3 regions of the Streptomyces sp. NPDC006602 genome follow, and region 3 is predicted to be linked to each of the others. Evidence: riboswitches for the same ligand, from Rfam matches in the RefSeq annotation. Region 3 holds a riboswitch; each other region holds the start of a gene.

Region 1 (3,862 bases), 830 kb from region 3:
GCGGCGACCACCGCCCAGGTCACACGTGGTGTCGCAGAGACCATGGAGCTCCACCTTCGGGGTCGCCGTGTGTGTGAACTACCCGGATCGGGGTGATTCACCCGGGCGGATTCGCGCGCGAGAACGAAGTGGGTACCGCGTCACGGGGTGAGGCCGTCATCCCGCTGGGGGGACGACGGCTCGTCAGCCTGCCCTGGACTACGAGGGCCCTGGACTACGAGGGCTCGGGCAGCCGCCCGGCCCCGGGCCGTGCCCCACCGAGCGGCTGCCCGAGCCGCACATTCCAGCGCCCGGACCGTCCGCTGAACTCCGTCGCCGTCAGCGGTGGCACGTCGATTCGCCAGAAGGCCGGGTCGGGAGCCCCGAGCGTCCGTACCACCGCAGCCCGTACGGCCTCGGGATCCACCACGGCGACAGTCCGGCCCTCGAACCGAGCGGCCGACGCGAGCCAGGCGGCGATCCGGTCGCAGAACTCCCGTACCGACTCCCCGCCGTGCGGCGCGGATGTGGGATCCGCCAGCCACAGGGCAACCGCCTCGGGCTCCTTCGCGCTCACCTCCGCCAGGGCCGCGCCACGCCAACGACCCGTGTCGAGCCCCGTCAACTCCGGTACGGGCACGGCGTCCAGGCCGAGCGCCTCGGCCGTCTCCCGGCAGCGCACCGCGGGGGACACCCAAGCCCGGTCCACCGCCGTGAGCGTCCCGGCCGCGCTCCGCGCGAGCCGGAGTCCCGCGGCGTCGAGCGGACAACCGTCGTCGAAACGAGCCTCCCGCAGCGCCGCACTGATCGCGGGTGAGATCAAGGTCACTCGGCTTGTCATGTTCCCGTTCCCATGCTCAACATCCCGGCGTCGCCCAGGACTTCAGGTCCCACGCTCGCCGGCGTGCGCCCATGCGCTCTTGGCCGCGCCCCTGCTTCGCGGTACCTTCTGGGACGATGTCCAGGACGGACATCGACGACGGTTCCGTGGAAGCCGGTGAGAGTCCGGCACGGTCGCGCCACTGTAAGCCCGGTTCGCACCCCCAGGTGCCAGCAGGGCAAGTCAGACCCGCCCCGTCGTCCTGTGCACCACCGAAACGGGACGCGAGTTCCCCAGGAGGGCCTGCCATGGCGCAGTCTGTCGCTCAGCCGACCACCATTCCCACCGCCGTACCGGCCAAGCTGCCGATCGGCGCGATCGCCCCGTGGGCGGTCTTCTTCGGCATCCTCATGCTGGTCCTGCTCTACTTCGTCGGCTTCGAACAGGGCGCCACCTCGGCGATGAGCGGAGAGAGCGTCCACGAGTGGGTGCACGACGCCCGCCACCTGCTCGGCTTCCCCTGCCACTGACGGCGCGGGGAAACGCACGAGCCCATGAATTCGGTAACCGTCCGCAACCTTCTGGTGCGCGGCATGCTCGCGGGTCTCGCCGCGGGCCTGCTCGCCCTTGCCGTCTCCTACTTCCTGGGCGAGCCGCGCGTCGACGCGGCGATCGCCTACGAGGAGGCCCACGCCCACGCCCACGAACACGGCCAGGAACTGGTCAGCCGCACGATGCAGTCCACCGCGGGCCTGTCCACCGGTGTCCTGGTCTACGGCGTCGCGTTCGGCGGCATCGCCGCCCTCGCGTACTGTTTCGCGCTCGGCCGTATCGGCCGCTTCGGGCCGCGCGCGAGTGCGCTGCTCCTGGCGGTCGCCGGCCTGGTCGCCGTGTATGTCGTGCCGTTCTTGAAGTACCCGGCCAACCCGCCCGCCGTGGGTGACCCCGACACCATCGGCAGGCGCACCGCCCTGTACTTCCTGATGGTGGTGCTGAGCGTGCTGCTCGCTGTCGCCACCGTGATCCTGGGCAAGCGCCTGGCGCCGCGCCTGGGCAACTGGAACGCGACGCTCGCCGCGGGCGCGTTCCTCGTCCTGGTCGTCGGGCTCGCGTACGGGTTCCTGCCGTCCTTCAACGAGGTCCCGGAGCACTACCCGGCCACCCTGCTGTGGCAGTTCCGCCTGGCGGCGCTCGCCGTCCAGGTGACCCTGTGGACCTCTTTCGGGCTCGTCTTCGGGGTGATGGCGGAGCGGGTGCTCGTACCCGGGGCCGCTGAGGCGGTTGCCGCCGAGGAGCCGGGTGCCGCTGGTCGGAAGACTCCGGTACCGCACTGAGGACGACGTCACTCCGGCGACCCCTGCCGGAGTGGCGGCCAGAGGGGGCGCTGAAGGAGCCGTACGCCCTGCTCGACTCCTTCGCGCCCCAGGCGACGACCCCGTTCACCCGCTGGGTCGGTCGTGGGTGGTCACTCGGATCCGAAGACCGCCTGGCTGACGTCGTTGGGCCCGTCGAACTTCTTCTTCGGCAGGGACTCGATGCGCTCCACGAGTGAGCTGTCGGCGCCGTTGTCCCGTGCGAGCCGCGCCAGGTCCTTCTGGTCGGCCGGGTAGTCGGCTCCCTTGAGTGCCTTCTGCAGATCGATGGGGCTGATGGTGGCCATGTCCGCGTCCTTCCGAGAGCACTTGCCGTACGGCCTGTGCGAGTACCCGGCCGCGGCGCGACCCATTCGGAGATCGCCGATCCGGACGAGGCAGCTGTGCCGCTCTACCGGCCGTGGACCGGCACGGCAAACCGTCCCAGCGCCGGTCCACAAGTCGACGCCGTCGGGTCGGCGCCGCACGATGGGGGTCCGTCCCCATGGGGCGACCCGTCTGGGGAAGATGCGCAGCGTCAAGCATCCGGAGCGCTCCGAGTCCGGTCACTTCCGCGCCGCGAAGACGGTGGCCAGGAAGATCCTCAAGGCCGACGCGCCCGGTAGAGGTCCCGAAGGTTCAGCGTCCGAGTGCCTCCAGTACGGCTTCCAACTGGCCCAGCGGCTCGGCGCCGACGATGCGCAGTACGATCGTGTCCGCCCCGGCCGTCTCCAGTTCGTGGAGCCGGCCGGCGGCCTCGGCCGGGCTGCCGGAGACGGTGAAAACCTCCTCCTGCGGGCGGCCGAGCCAGGCGCCGTGGCCCTCGGTGTGCGGGTGCAGGGTCCGGGCCACCTCGCCGGGGTCCGCGCCGACGCAGCAGAAGGACAGCACCGTCAGCGTGTGGTCGTCGGCGGCTCCGCCCTTCGCGGTCAGCGCCCGGGTGTTCTTCAGGTCGCGCGGGCCGTGGCCCTCGGCGATCAGCGTGCCGTCCGCGACCCGGCCGGACAGTTCCAGCGAGCGGGGCCGGACCACGCCCGCGACCAGCGGCGGCGGTTCGGTGGGCGGGTGCACCAGCCGGATGCCGTCGAGTCGCAGCTCCCGGCCCTCCAGTTCGACCCGCTCCCCGCGCAGCAGCGCGCGCACGGAGGTGATCGTCTCCTCCAGCAGAGCCAGCGGTGAACTCGGCGCGACGCCCACCGAGACCATCCACTCCCGAACCCCGTGTCCGATCCCGGCCACCAGCCGCCCCGGGAACACCCGGGCCAGCGTCGCCAGTTCCATCGCCAGCAACGCGGGGCTGCGCAAGGGAGCCGGCGTGATCCCGATGCCCACGCGGACGCGTTCCGTCGCGCCCAGCGCCACGGCCGCCGCCGACACCCCGCCGTTCCAGCCGAGGTCCTCGACCACCCACAGGTCGTCCACACCGAGCGCCTCGGCCTGGCGCGCGAAGACGGGCAGCTCTTCCGGGGCCCAGTCGCGGTCGTACATCACACCGATCCGAAGGTTCGTCATGCGTCGGAACCTATGCTCCGGCCGAGCGGCGGATCAATGAGGTATTCAGCGTTACTAGTTACTGCGTCACCGCGTCACCGTTCGCGCCGTGCCGCCGCCGTGCGCAGGGCCGCGCGGAGTTCCTCCGGGGGCGGTGAGCCATCGGAGCCGGTGCTGGCGGTGACCGCCGCGGCGACTGTACGAAGCTTGGTGTTGGAGA
Region 2 (3,862 bases), on a different contig from region 3:
GACGTGGCGTTGGGCGTGGACGTGGAGCGCTACGTGAAGCTGTGGCTGACGACGGTGGAGGGCGTCTGACGACGGTGGAGGGTGTCTAGCGCGTCTCCGCCGCCGGCCGTACCGCCCACCGCTGTTCGACCTTGGCGAGTCGCCAGTAGCCGATGGCGGCGGCCCACACCACCATGAACAGGCCGACGATGACGTAGCCGACGCTGTCGAGGTTGATGTCGGCGATCCAGGTGGTGACCGTGTCGCTCAGGTCGAGCTTCTCGTGCAGGACGCCGACGAGTTCGATGGTGCCGATGAAGAAGGCGACGGCGATGGACAGGCCGGTGATGGTGAGGTTGTAGAAGACCTTGCGGACCGGGTTGGAGAACGCCCACTGGTAGGCGAAGTTCATGAACGTGCCGTCGAGCGTGTCGAACAGGCTCATGCCGGCGGCGAAGAGGAGGGGCAGGGAGAGGATCGCGTACCAGGGCAGACCGGCCGCCGCTCCCGAGCCCGCCATCACCATCAGGGTGACCTCGGTGGCGGTGTCGAAGCCGAGGCCGAAGAGGAAGCCGAGCGGGTACATCTGGCCCGGGCGGCTGATGGACTTGGTGAGACGGCCGAGGATCCGGTTCATGAACCCGCGGGAGTCCAGGTGCTGTTCGAGTTCCTGCTCGTCGTACGCGCCCGCCCGCATCGCCTTGAACACCTTCAGGATGCCGAGCAGGGCGACCAGGTTGAGGGCGGCGATGAGGTAGAGGAAGGTGCCGGAGATCGTCGTACCGAGGAAGCCGAGCACCTGGTGGGTGCTGGAGCCCTCGTTCATGACCTTTCCGGCGAGCTGGGTGCCGCCCGCGATCAGCAGGGCGAGGAGAACGACCACGCTGGAGTGGCCGAGCGCGAACCAGAAGCCCACCGACACCGGGCGCTTGCCGTCGGCCATCAGCTTGCGGGTGGTGTTGTCGATCGCGGCGATGTGGTCGGCGTCGAAGGCGTGCCGCATGCCGAGGGTGTAGGCGGTGATGCCGAGGCCGATGCCGAAGGCCTTGTTGCCGACCTCGTAGTGCCCGGGGGCGACGAGGAGGAACAGGATTCCGAAGGCGACGACGTGCAGTGCGGCGACGACCGCCATCAGTCCGGCGGTCTTGAGGGTGTCCTCCCGGCGCCACTTGAAGGACGTCGGGGCGGGGACCGACGCAGACTTCCGGGCAGGGTTGGGCAGGGTCATCCGGTCACGCTCCAGCACCTCGTGGATCAACTCGTGAGATGCCGTGGCCGGTCTCCTGGCTTAGAGCTCCGAACAAAAGTGGAGCCCGGCTCGCGGCGTCTGGCACGCACGCTCGCCGCGTTGCCGAAAGCCCCTAGTAGCTCCGCTACGAGGAGCTTCCGGCGCCTTGCGATCGCACGCACCAGACGCCGCGAGCTGATCGGACTCCACTTTTGTTCGGAGCTCTTAGGGGTACCTCCCCCTCGAGCGAAGTCGAGAGTGGGGGAGGGTCGTGCGTGTCCGTTCCTGCCTTCCCGGTCTTGCGACCAGTGGCCCGGCTTGCGCCGGACGGGACGGAAACTCCCCGATCACAGTGGCGAGGGCCGCTCCGGCATGGGTCCCTGAGGGACCGTCACCGGCTTCCCGAGCACCACGGCCCGCCCACCGTAGGGGGGTGAGCCGTCTCCTGCATAGCTGCGTACCTGCGCAGGTATGGAAGATCACATAGGGGTGCCTGCGAGGATGGCGGCATGCATCTCGTTCCGGCCGACCGAGCGGATCGCCGAACCATCGACGGGCACCGGGTGTGCGACGCGATCGCCGCGATCGGCGAACCGGGCCATGTCCGCGCCTGGGCCGACCGCTTCGCCCTCCTCGCCGATCCCAAGAGGCTCGCCCTGCTGCTCGCCCTGCACCGGACCGGCCCTCTGGCCGTCTCCGACCTGGCGATCGCCACCGGCATGAACGACCCCGCCGTGTCACAGGCCCTCAGGCTGCTGCGGGCGGCGGGGGTCGTGGAGGGCGAGAAGGAGGGAAGGATCGTGCGCTACCGGGTGGTGGACCCCGACATCGCCTCGCTCCTCAAGCACTGCGCAACTTCTAGCCTCTCTGGGGGAGTTTGAGCACGAGGCCCTTCGGGCCGAAGCGGGGGTCTGGGGGCGCAGCCCCCAGGGACGGGAAGGGAAGGGGCGGCGGGGGCGATTTCCGTGTCCTGAGCCCGAACGCCGGTCGGGCTGAAACCGCCCGACCGGCGCCGACTACACCAACCGCACCTGACTACGAGCGGGCCGCCTTGCGACGCCGCGTCGCCAGCACGATGCCCGCGCCGCCCGCGAGCAGCACCGCCGCACCGATCGCCATCGGTCCGGTCGCGCTGCTGCCGCCGGTCTCCGCGAGGTCGCCGCCACCGCCGTTCGGCGTGGTGGCGGGGGCGGTGGTGGACTCGGAGGCCGACGGGGTCGGGGCCTCGGTCGAGGGAGAGGGAGAGGGAGACCCGGAGGGGGGCTGCGTCGCCGGGGGCGTCGACTCCTCGGCAGGCGTCGAGGGCACGGTGGACTCCGGCGTCGACGGAGTCGGGGTCGGCGTCGAGCTGACCGGCGGCTTGGACGGCGCCGTCGTGCAGTCCTTCGTGCCGCCGTTCCAGGCCGCGATCAGCTTGTCCTTGATGACCGGGCGGTCCGGGCCCTTGGGCAGGTCGCCGTGGACGAAGCCGTCGTTCGCGTCCGGCTTGCCGTCGAACTTGACCGCGCCGCGGTAGAGGTCGATCTGCGCGAAGCAGCCCGCGTCCGGCACCGCGATGTCGAGGGATTCGGTCTGGCCCGGCTTGACGGTCACCGTGTCGAAGTCGACGAAGACCTGCTCGCCGGAGGTGCCGAAGGTGGCGCCGTGGGCGAGGTAGGAGGCCAGGGAGGCCGTGCAGGTGGTCGCGTCGCCCGCCGTGCGGACCTTGATGTGGACCTTGCCGTCGTCGGTCGGCTTCAGGTTCTGGTCGTCGACCTTGACCGAGTCGTAGAAGCTCGTGCCGTCCAGCGAGAACTGGCAGCGGTCGGTCCCGGTCTCCGTGCCCGCGCCGGTGCCGGGCTTGTACGACCCACCCGACTTCCAGCCGTCGCCACCGGGGGTGCCGGTGGCCCAGGCGCCGGAGGCGGCGGCGACGGAGGCGGAACAGAGGACGAGCGCCGCGGCGCCCGTCCCCAGCAGGCGGCGCGCGGTGACACGTCTGGCTATCGACATGCGGATCCCATCGGATGTGTGTGAGGGGTGGCGTGTGTTCCGAGAACACCGGAACACCGATGAACACCGGGAACACCGGTCTGAAAACACTGGCCCCATTGGTCACATGCGACACAGTGCTCGCTCATCGTGGATCTCTCTGCGGAACGCTGTCAACCTGCGGATATGCAGAGGGAGTTCAGAACTCCATCACAATTCCGCCACACAGGGAATGAATCACTCCGACGGCGTTCGAGTTCGCTTTCCCGGCAATGTGGACAGTACTGAACAGGTACTGGGCAGGTACCCGAGTGCCCCCTGAACACCGTCACGACCGCCATGAGGGAGACCGCCGCGTGACAGACCGGAATCCAGACCGCCCCGACCTTCCCGACCTCTCCTCCAAGAACCCCGACTGGTGGCGCCAGGCCGTCGTCTACCAGATCTACCCCCGCAGCTTCGCCGACGCCGACGGTGACGGGCTCGGCGATCTGCGAGGCATCACCCGGCGCCTGAACCACCTCGCCGCGCTCGGCGTGGACGCCCTGTGGCTCAGCCCCTTCTACCCCTCCGAACTCGCCGACGGCGGCTACGACGTCTCCGACCACCGCGACGTCGACCCCCGCCTGGGCACCCTCGAAGACTTCGACGCGCTCGCCGCCGAGGCCCACCGACTCGGCCTCA
Region 3 (3,862 bases):
GCCTCATCGGCGCCACCATCGCCTCGGCCGGTTTCGGCGCGGTGCACGGTGACGTCCTGGTCACCAAGGTCCTGATCCCGGCGATCGCGGCTCCGATCGTGGCGGGCCTGGCCGCGATGCTCGCCACCCGCCTGTCCTACTCCCTCGGCAAGAAGGCCGACGGCAAGGCCGCCGTGAAGGGATACCGCAGCGGCCAGATCGCCTCCGCCGGCCTGGTCTCCCTGGCCCACGGCACCAACGACGCCCAGAAGACGATGGGCATCATCACCCTCGCCCTGGTCGCCGGCGGCGTCGTCGCCCCCGACTCGGACCCGCCCACCTGGGTCATCCTCTCCGCGGGCCTCGCCATCGCGCTCGGCACCTACCTCGGCGGCTGGCGCATCATCCGCACCATGGGCAAGGGCCTGACCGAACTCCAGCCGCAGCAGGGCTTCGCCGCCCAGACCAGCGCGGCCACGGTCATCCTGGCCTCCTCCCACCTCGGCTTCTCCCTCTCCACCACCCACTCCGTCTCCGGCTCGGTGATGGGTGCGGGCCTTGGCCGCAAGGGCGGCGTGGTCCGCTGGTCGACGGCGACCCGCATGTTCGTGGCGTGGGGTCTGACCCTGCCCGCCGCGGCCCTGGTGGGCGCGCTCGCGGAGTACGTGACCGGGTTCGGCGCCTGGGGCACCGCCCTCGTCGCCGTCTTCCTCATCGCCTCCAGCGTCGCGATCTGGAAGCTCTCCCGCCGCGAGGTCGTCGACCACACGAACGTCAACGACGCCGAGGAGCCGGCCGGTGTGGTCACCACGGCCATCGCCGCCGTGACGCCGCCCCCGGCGGGCACCGTGACCGAGGACCTCACGGCCACGATCCCGGCCCCCGCTGCGGCTGCGGCCACCGCCGCCGACCCCGCGGCCCCGCCGGCCGCGACCACCGTCTGAGCCCCGCCACCCGGGCACCAACCGGCATGAAGGAAGAACCAGCATGAAGATCGACTGGGCGGCTCTCGGCTCCGTCTTCGGCGTCAGTCTCGTCATCACCGTGGGTCTCGTGACCCTGTTCACCCTCGGCATCGTCGGGCTGTCGCGCCAGGAACGGGCGGCGGCGCAGGGCGGATCCGCGGGGCTGGCGGTGACGGGGGCGTACGTGTGCTTCTCGGCTTGCGCCGCGGCGGTGGGGTACGGGATCTACCTGATCATGGCCTGACGTCACATCTGCCGGGCGGGTACGGGACCTTGTGTCCCGTACCCGCCCGGTCGCCGTTCCACCGCACGTCACGGGCACGGGCGCCCCCTGCGATGTGGGCTTCTGCACACTACGCTCCCGCAGGTCAACAGCAAGTTGACGGCCCTTCCGGCCCCGTGGTGGACTGCCGGAGCCATGTACGGCGGCAGGAGAGGAAGCCGGTGTGAGTCCGGCGCGGTCCCGCCACTGTCACCGGGGTAGGAAGCCCCGGGAGCCAGGAACTCTCACCGCCGATCTCGTCGAACCAGGGCGCGGACACCCTGAGTGAGGACACATCGCCATGCGCGGCTACCGTTTGAGGTTCAACACCAGCGCCCTGTCTGTGACAGCGGTCGGCTGAGTCCATGCGTGCCGATCGCGTTTTCGCGTACGGCGCCGCCGCCGGCCTTCTCGGCGACCTGCTCCTCGGCGATCCCCGCCGAGGACACCCGGTCGCCGCGTTCGGGCGGGCCTCGGGTGCCGTGGAACGGGTGTTGTGGCGGGACCACCGGGGGTGGGGCGCGCTGCACGCCGTCGTGTGTGCCGGGGGTGCTGTCGCCCTGGGAGCCGTGGCCGCTCGTGTCGTTGGTCCGTCTCCTGCCGCTTCCGTCGCGCTGACCGGCGCGGCCACCTGGGCCGTGGTCGGGGGGACTTCGCTCGCGCGCGAGGCTCGGGTCATCGGGCGGGCGCTGGAAGCGGGGGACGTCGACGCCGCGCGGGCTCGGCTGCCGCATCTGTGCGGGCGTGATCCGCAGGCCCTCGACGCCGACGGGATCGCCCGGGCCGTGGTCGAGTCCGTCGCCGAGAACACGTCCGACGCGGTCGTGGGGGCACTGGTGTGGGGGGCCATCGGGGGTGTGCCCGGGCTTCTCGGGTTCCGGGCCGTCAACACCCTCGACGCCATGGTCGGGCACAAGTCGCCCAGATACCGGCGGTTCGGGTGGGCTTCGGCCCGGCTCGACGATCTCGCGGGGTGGCCGGGGGCACGTCTGACGGCCGTACTGGCCGCGGTGGCCGGTCCCGACCCGCGGGGGGCCGTACGTGCCTGGCGTGCCGACGCCGCGATGCATCCGAGTCCCAACGCCGGGCCCGTGGAGGCGTCGTTCGCGGGGGCGCTCGGGGTGCGGCTCGGCGGGACCTTGTCGTACGGAGGACGGATCGAGCATCGGCCCGTGCTCAATGGGGACGGACGGGCCGTCGCCACACACGATGTCGAACGGGCCGTACGACTCTCGCAGCGCGTCGGTCGGCTCGCGCTCGGCGTCAGTGTCGCCGCACGGCTCCTGGTGAAGGGGCGTACGTCATGAGCGGTGGTCTTCTCGTCGCCGGCACCACCTCCGACGCCGGCAAGAGTGTCGTCACCGCGGGGATCTGTCGGTGGCTGGTGCGGCAGGGGGTCAAGGTCGCGCCGTTCAAGGCGCAGAACATGTCCCTGAATTCGTTCGTGACACGAGAAGGGGCCGAGATCGGGCGGGCTCAGGCCATGCAGGCGCAGGCCTGCCGGGTCGAGCCGACCGCGCTGATGAATCCGGTGCTGCTGAAGCCGGGCGGTGAGCAGAGCAGTCAGGTCGTGCTGCTCGGGAAGCCGGTCGGTGAGCTCAGTGCGCGGGGGTATCACGGGGGGCGGCAGCAGAAGCTTCTCGGGACCGTTCTCGAGTGTCTCGCCGAGTTGCGGGGCACGTATGACGCGGTGATCTGTGAGGGGGCCGGCAGCCCGGCCGAGATCAACCTGCGGCGGACGGACATCGTGAACATGGGGATCGCCCGGAATGCCGGGCTGCCTGTGCTCGTGGTCGGTGACATCGATCGTGGCGGTGTCTTCGCCTCCTTCTTCGGGACGGTCGCGCTGCTCTCGCCCGAGGACCAGGCGCTCGTCGCCGGGTTCCTCGTCAACAAGTTCCGGGGGGACGTGTCCCTGCTGGAACCCGGGCTCGACATGCTCCACGGGCTCACCGGGCGGCGCACGTACGGCGTCCTGCCCTTCCGACACGGGCTCGGGATAGATGAAGAGGACGGGCTTCGGGTCTCCCTGCGGGGGACGGTCAGGGAGTCGGTCGTCGCCCCGCCCGTCGGGGAGGACGTGCTCAGGGTCGCCGTCTGTGCGATCCCGCTGATGTCCAACTTCACCGACGTCGACGCGCTGGCCGCCGAGCCGGGTGTCGTCGTGCGGTTCGTGGACCGGCCGGAGGAGCTGGCCGACGCCGATCTGGTCGTCATTCCGGGGACCCGGGGGACGGTCAGGGCGCTGGAGTGGCTGCGGGAGCGGGGGCTGGCCGAGGCGATCACGAGGAGGGCAGCTCAGGGACGGCCGATCCTCGGTGTCTGCGGCGGTTTCCAGGTCCTGGGCGAGCACATCGAGGACGAGGTCGAGAGCCGGCGAGGTCATGTCGAAGGGCTCGGGATCCTTCCCGTCCGCGTGCGGTTCGCCCGCGAGAAGACCCTCACCCGGCCCGTCGGCGAGGCCCTCGGGGAACACGTCGAGGGGTACGAGATCCATCACGGGGTCGCCGAGATCAACGGCGGTGAACCCTTCTTGGACGGCTGCCGGGTCGGCGGCACCTGGGGCACGCACTGGCACGGCTCGCTGGAGTCGGACGGGTTCCGGCGGGCCTTCCTGCGTGAGGTGGCGGCCGCCGCGGGCCGTCGTTTCGTGCCG

The links. A riboswitch is a leader RNA that binds a small molecule or an ion and turns the genes downstream of it on or off. The one in region 3 is predicted to bind cobalamin.
Region 1: another riboswitch for cobalamin. It lies ahead of ACFYO2_RS04135 (CbtB domain-containing protein); the one in region 3 lies ahead of ACFYO2_RS00320 (cobalamin biosynthesis protein).
Region 2: another riboswitch for cobalamin. It lies ahead of ACFYO2_RS15720 (HoxN/HupN/NixA family nickel/cobalt transporter); the one in region 3 lies ahead of ACFYO2_RS00320 (cobalamin biosynthesis protein).

Annotation. Positions count from the first base shown of each region.
Region 1 covers NZ_JBIAHG010000001.1:892,707-896,568, reverse strand. The annotation lists gene ACFYO2_RS04145 (hypothetical protein) at 1-44, opposite strand, end outside; gene ACFYO2_RS04140 (histidine phosphatase family protein) at 215-820, opposite strand; cobalamin riboswitch at 927-1,071, shown strand; gene ACFYO2_RS04135 (CbtB domain-containing protein) at 1,108-1,329, shown strand; gene ACFYO2_RS04130 (CbtA family protein) at 1,354-2,133, shown strand; gene ACFYO2_RS04125 (DUF2795 domain-containing protein) at 2,265-2,459, opposite strand; partial or broken gene ACFYO2_RS04120 (DUF6424 family protein) at 2,440-2,763, shown strand; gene ACFYO2_RS04115 (LLM class flavin-dependent oxidoreductase) at 2,791-3,663, opposite strand; gene ACFYO2_RS04110 (ANTAR domain-containing protein) at 3,738-3,862, opposite strand, start outside.
Region 2 covers NZ_JBIAHG010000005.1:133,824-137,685, reverse strand. The annotation lists gene ACFYO2_RS15725 (nucleoside hydrolase) at 1-69, shown strand, start outside; gene ACFYO2_RS15720 (HoxN/HupN/NixA family nickel/cobalt transporter) at 86-1,207, opposite strand; cobalamin riboswitch at 1,235-1,636, opposite strand; gene ACFYO2_RS15715 (ArsR/SmtB family transcription factor) at 1,717-2,088, shown strand; gene ACFYO2_RS15710 (LAETG motif-containing sortase-dependent surface protein) at 2,243-3,199, opposite strand; gene ACFYO2_RS15705 (glycoside hydrolase family 13 protein) at 3,535-3,862, shown strand, end outside.
Region 3 covers NZ_JBIAHG010000001.1:58,406-62,267, forward strand. The annotation lists gene ACFYO2_RS00310 (anion permease) at 1-923, shown strand, start outside; gene ACFYO2_RS00315 (hypothetical protein) at 967-1,188, shown strand; cobalamin riboswitch at 1,331-1,471, shown strand; gene ACFYO2_RS00320 (cobalamin biosynthesis protein) at 1,572-2,513, shown strand; gene ACFYO2_RS00325 (cobyric acid synthase) at 2,510-3,862, shown strand, end outside.